DNA from 2 places in the Mycoplana sp. ABR4_002 genome. Region 1 is predicted to be linked to the other one. Evidence: predicted binding sites of a transcription regulator. Region 1 holds the regulator's gene; the other holds the start of a gene.
The links. Region 1 encodes LexA, which represses DNA repair genes until DNA is damaged. Its sites were predicted from a motif close to TGTTCNNNNTGTGTTCNG; they were not measured.

Region 1 (3,068 bases):
TTCCGGGCTGAACATGGTGCTGGCCGCCGGCACCTTCCTGGTCGGTGCCCGGCTGGCCCTCGCCGCCGTCCCCGGCCTGGCGGAATGCTTTCCCGTCAAGAAGGTTGCCGCCGTGGGCGGACTGGTCATGGTCAGCCTCTATATCCTGGTCTCCGGCGGCGCGGTGTCGGCCGTGCGCGCCTGGCTGATGATCGTGGTCATGCTGGTGGCCGTCATGCTCGACCGGACCGCGATCAGCCTGCGCAACCTCGCACTCTCGGCCGTCCTCATCCTGACGGTGACGCCGTCCGCGGTCACCGGGCCGGGCTTTCAGATGTCGTATGCGGCGACCCTCGGGCTGGTCGCCGGCTATGCGGCCTGGCGCGATCGCCGGCCCCTCGGCGACAGCTCGCGACCGGCCCGCCGCTGGGGCCCGTCGGCGATCGCGACGTGGTTCCTCGGCGGCGTGATGCTGTCTTCGTTGATCGGTAGCGCGGCGACCCTGATCTACTCCGTCGGGCACTTCCACCGGATCCCGGCCTACGGGCTGGCTGGCAACCTGCTCGCCATGCCGGTCATTTCCGTGGTGATCATGCCGATGGCGGTCGTGGCCATGCTGCTGATGCCTCTCCGCCTCGACGCCGTGCCGCTGGCGATCATGGGTTGGGGAATCGACCGCGTCATCGGTCTGGCTGGCTGGGTTGCCGGTTGGGGTGGCGAACTGCTTACCGGACGGCTTCCACCGCTGGCTTTCGCGCTGGTCGCCGCCGGCGGCGGTTTGATCTGCCTGTTCCGGTCGCGGCTGGCTTTGCTGGCGGTCGCACCGCTGGCGATCGGCGCCGGGGTCGCGCTTTGCGGACGCCCGGAACCGGCGGCTCAACTGCTCGTTTCGGAGGACGGGAGGCTCGTCGCGCTCGTGTGGGCGGGTGAGGTGGCCACAAACCGCCCGCGGCCGCCGGTGTTCATCTACGACCAGTGGCGACGCGCGCTTCGCCTCGGCGACCACCGCCCGCCGGCCTTGCAGAAGGCGGGGGAGCGAACGGTCTCCGGTGCGCAACGCTCCGGCGACGGGCGCAGCGACAACGACAGTCCGCGCGAAACGGGTGGACGCCCGGACCGGATAGGGGACGCCATTGCCCCTGGCCGGCAAGTGATGACCGGCGGGGGCGCGGCAACAGCGGCGAACGCGGACCTGCGCGCGGCGCTTGCCGTTGCGACCAGAGAGCGGCGATTCGTTTGCCGTCGGGGGGAATGGTGCGCCGGCGTTGCGCAGGCGGGCTGGCGCGTCATTGCCCTCGAGGATCCGGTCCATCTCGGCAGCGCCTGTGACGCCGCCGACTTCGTCGTGGCCCCCCAGCACCTGCGCACCGGCGCCTGCCGGTCGGGGGCCCTGCTGATCACGGCTCGCAGCCTGCGCCGGACCGGTGCGCTTGAAATCGCACCGGTGACCGATCCGTCAGGCGTGATCGGCTACAATGTTCGCACCGCGGTGACGACTCTCGGGCGTCCCTGGAGCCGCCACCGGCTGTATGACTGGCGGTCGAATACGTTCGAAACGCCCGCGGCAGCGCCGATCACTGATACCGGCGGATGAGTCCGACCAGCTTGCCCTGGATCTTGACCCGGTCGGGTCCGAAGATGCGCGTCTCATAGGCCGGGTTGGCAGCCTCGAGCGCGATCGAGGCGCCCTTGCGGCGGTAACGCTTCAACGTTGCCTCCTCGTCGTCGACGAGGGCGACGACGATCTCGCCGGGATTGGCCGCGCTGACGTTGCGGATGATGACGGTATCACCGTCGAGGATGCCGGCCTCGATCATCGAATCACCGCGAACCTCGAGAGCGTAGTGTTCTCCGGCGCCGAGCATCTCCATCGGCACGGCGATATCGTGGGTGTTGTTCTGGATCGCCGAAATCGGCACGCCGGCCGCGATGCGACCCATCACAGGCACCGACACGGAGCTTTCCACGCCGGCAGCGGCCGTTGTGGCCGGGGCAGGGGCCGGCTTGCCGAGGCTGCCCTCGATGACCGAGGGCGAAAACCCGCGACGCCCTGCAGGGCTTGGCGAATAGGCCTCGGGCAGCTTGATCACCTCGAGCGCTCGGGCGCGATTGGGGAGCCGGCGGATGAAGCCCCGCTCCTCCAGTGCCGTGATCAGCCGATGGATACCGGATTTCGAGGCGAGATCGAGGGCGTCCTTCATCTCGTCGAAGGACGGCGGGATCCCGGTCTCCTTCATCCGCTCGTGGATGAAAAGAAGCAGTTCCTGTTGCTTGCGGGTCAGCATTGGCTTTTCACCCAGAATCGAAACAAATCCAGAACGGACACTATCTGTTCCCAATGTGTTCCGCAAGTGGATAAAATTTCGTGAACACGGCGTGAAGTTATTGCCGCAGCGCGGTTTTCTTTGCGCAGGCCGGCCCGGCGAAGGCGCCGCAGGTCGGCGCCTTGACCGGGCCGATTGCCCGCTTGGAGGAGGCCGGATGCCTACCGCGGGCAGGCGGCGACGTAGCGCCGGCCATAACGGTCGCGGTAGTAGCATTGGCCAGGCTGGCCGGCCACATTTCCGATCACCGCCCCGGATACACCGCCGATCGCCGCGCCGATCGCCGCTCCGCGAACGTCGTTGGTGATCGCGCCGCCGACGATTGCGCCGGTCGCGGCACCAATGCCTGCACCCTTTTCGGTCGGGGTGCAGCCCGCCGCGGCAATCCCGAGCAGAACGAGCAAAATGGAAATCCTGATCATGCGCTTTCCTTCCTCTCTCGTTGGCAGTTAATCACGCCGGCCCGACGCGGCCCGAGCTTGGTAACGTGGTCGCGGTCCCGCTCGACCACAGCCAGCGCCACGCTCTTGCGGCGTGGCTGTGCGCGGACCCTTTGAAGATATAGGGCGGAGAAGGGGAGGACCTAGGGCGGGTGGGCGCAAATTGTCGTTGTCTGGCTGCAGCTTGGCCGGCGTGCCATTTGCCGGCGCGCATCGTCCCATGGCCGGGTAGGGCCAGGGGTAGTCCTTGATCGGATGCGTCGGCGCGACTATGGGCGTATTATCGGACGCGGCGTCGCGCCGACGAGTGGAAGAATTTCATGGA
Region 2 (3,068 bases), 1.8 Mb from region 1:
GCGACGGGCGTGCCGCGCAAGAACTCCGCCGCCGCGAGCGGCTTGCCGCCGGCCTTCTGCAGCCGCGTCAGCGCGACGGCGCCGGCGCCGCAGGCGATCACCAGTCCGTCGCCAGGCAGCACGGTGCCGGGCCGGCCCGACCCACCGGCGAGCCGCGATCCCAGTACCTTGACGCGATCGGCCTTCCCGGCGACCGCAAGCTCGAACCAGGCGCCGGGGAACGGCGACAGCGCGCGGATGTGGTTGTGCACGGCGGCGGCGGGACGGGTAAAGTCGATGCGGGTCTCGCCCTTGTCGATCTTGGCGGCATAGACGATGCCGTCCTCAGCCTGGGGCGTCAGCGGCAGGTCGCCGGCCTCGAGCCGGGCCATCGCCGCGGCCATCAGATCGCCCCCGGCCGCCATCAGCGCGTCATGCAGTTCGCCGCCGGTCGTCTCGGGGCCGATCGCAACCCGCCGCGTCAGCGCCACCGGGCCGGTGTCGAGGCCCTTGTCCATCTTCATCACCATGATGCCGGTCTCGGTGTCGCCGGCCATGATCGACCGCTGGATCGGCGCGGCGCCACGCCAGCGCGGCAGCAGCGAGGCATGGCCGTTGTAGCAGCCGAGCCGCGTGCCGCCCAGGATCGCCTCGGGCAGCAGCAGGCCGTAGGCGACGACCACCGCCACGTCCGCATCATGCGCGCGGAAGGCGGCACGGTCTTCCTCGGCCTTGAAATTCAGCGGCGTGAACACCGGGCTGCCGAGCCGCTCGGCCGCCTGGTGCACCGGCGACTTCTTGAGTTCCAGCCCGCGCCGCCCGCCCGGGCGCGGCGGCTGCGAATAGGCGGCCACGATCGTGTGGCCGGCCGCGGCGAGCGCGTTAAGGGTGGGAACGGCGAAGTCCGGCGTGCCCATGAAGATGATGCGAAGCGCCATGCGGTCAAGCTCCCGTCGTGCTGTCGTGTCCCGTCAAACGGGCTGCGCGCTCCGTTCAAGCGCCTTGCGGCCAGGTTGGCCGGCTCAGATCGCCTTCGACCCGCGCATCTTCGCAGCCTTGGCGAACTTGCGGATCACGATGTCGCGCTTGAGCTTGGAGATGTGGTCGATGAAGAGCACGCCATCGAGGTGATCGATCTCGTGCTGCAGGCACGTGGCCAGCAGCCCGTCCGCGTCAATCGTCCGTTCGGTGCCCTCGCGATCGAGGTAGCGCACGGTGATCTCGGCCGGGCGCTCGACCTCGGCGTAGTAGTCGGGGATCGACAGGCAGCCCTCCTCGTACACCGAGCGGGCGTCGGACGCCTTGATGATCTCGGGATTGATGAAGACCAGCGGCATCTTGTCCTCGCCGTCCTTGGAGACGTCGAGCACCAGCATCCGGCGCGGCACGCCGATCTGGATCGCCGCGAGCCCGATGCCGGGCGCGTCGTACATCGTCTCCAGCATGTCGTCGGCGAGGCGGCGCGTCTCGTCGTTGATCGCCTCCAGCGGCTTGGAGACCTCGCGCAGGATGGGATCGGGCAGGATAATCAGCGGTTTGATCGTCATGCGCCTCACTTAACGGTTTGCAGGACAGCTTTCAATTGCCTTGCGGCGCCTTGCCGGGCCGTACGCGCCGGCATTTGCAGTGGTGGGCGTGTTTGTTCACGTTATGATCTATCTTCGCATCGAAATGATGTTATGGTGCCCGCATGAACCTGGATCCCTTGCTTAATGGCGCGCTGATTCGGCTGGTCGGGGCGCTGGCCCGCGACCCGGCGCTGCAGCTCGCCTGCGCCATGGCCATGCTCGCCGTGATGGCCTGGGTGTTCGTCGCGCGCCGGGCCACCCTTCGCCAACGCGAGGCCGGAGCGGCGGCGGAGGCGCGGCTGGCGGAACTGCTGCGCGCCCAGAGCGAGATGCAGGGGCGCATCGCCGCCATGGCCGAGGTGTTCGGGGCGCGGCAGGCGGAGACCAACCAGGCGATCAACCAGCGTCTCGACGGGCTGACGCAGCGGCTCGGCCAGTCGATCAGCGAGCAGACGCGGTCGACCCACGAGAATCTGCGCCGCCTGCAGGAGCGGCTCGCGGTGATCGACACCGCGCAGGCCAATATCCAGTCGCTGGCCAAGGACGTCGTCGGGCTGCAGGCGATCCTGTCGAACAAGCAGACCCGAGGCGCCTTCGGCCAGGCGCGGATGGAAGCGATCGTCGCCGACGGCCTGCCGCTCGGCGCCTATCAGTTCCAGACGCAGCTTGCGAACGGCAGCCGGCCGGACTGCACCATCCGCATGCCGAACGGCCAGCCGCCGCTGGTGGTCGATGCCAAGTTTCCGCTCGAGGCATGGAATGCGATGGGCGCCGCCGACGGTGGCGAGGCTTCCAGGCTCGCGGCGCAGCAGTTCCGCCGGGACATGGAGGTCCACATTCGCGACATCGCGGAAAAGTATCTGTTGCCCGGCGAGACCCAGGACACGGCCTTCCTGTTCGTCCCCTCCGAGTCGATCTTTGCCGCCATCCACGAGCAGTTCGAGGCGATCGTGCAGCGCGCCCATCGCGCCCGCGTCGTCATCGTTTCGCCGTCGTTGCTGCTGCTGTCGATCCAGGTGTTGCAGGCGCTGCTGAAGGACCAGCGCATGCGCGAGCAGGCCCACGTCATTCAGGGCGAGGTGATCCGGCTGATGGAGGACATGACGCGTCTCGACGAGCGCGTGCGCAAGCTGCACGGCCACTTTACCTCTGCCCAGAAAGATGTCGACCAGATCCTCACCTCGACGGAAAAGCTGGCCCGGCGCGGCGCGCGTATCGGCGAAATGGAGTTCGACGTGGCGGCCCAAGCCCCGCCCGAACGGGCGGTGGAGGGCCGCACCGGTCAATTGAAGCTGCGGGTGGTTGACGAGGACTGATCGCGCGGGCAGTGTCCGCCGAGGCCAGACAGGAACCCAGCCCATGATCACCGTTTTCGGGTCCATCAACATGGATCTCATCGCCACGACCGAGCGCCTGCCGAAGCCGGGCGAGACCGTTCCCGGCCACACATTCACCACGGCCGCCGGCGGCAAGGGCGCCAACCAGGCGCTGGCGGCCCGCCGCGCCGGCGCCGGCGTCCGC

Region 2: ACXAGF_RS01250 (DNA recombination protein RmuC) is a predicted target of LexA. The motif match lies at 1,620-1,637, and genes of this name have one in related genera.

What each region holds. Positions count from the first base shown of each region.
Region 1 is NZ_JBSWVO010000001.1:2,027,786-2,030,853, reverse strand. It holds gene ACXAGF_RS09870 (ComEC/Rec2 family competence protein) at 1-1,573, shown strand, start outside; gene lexA (transcriptional repressor LexA) at 1,554-2,264, opposite strand; gene ACXAGF_RS09860 (YMGG-like glycine zipper-containing protein) at 2,465-2,725, opposite strand; gene ACXAGF_RS09855 (patatin-like phospholipase family protein) at 3,064-3,068, shown strand, end outside.
Region 2 is NZ_JBSWVO010000001.1:257,996-261,063, forward strand. It holds gene fmt (methionyl-tRNA formyltransferase) at 1-917, opposite strand, end outside; gene def (peptide deformylase) at 1,002-1,526, opposite strand; gene ACXAGF_RS01250 (DNA recombination protein RmuC) at 1,670-2,863, shown strand; gene ACXAGF_RS01255 (ribokinase) at 2,907-3,068, shown strand, end outside.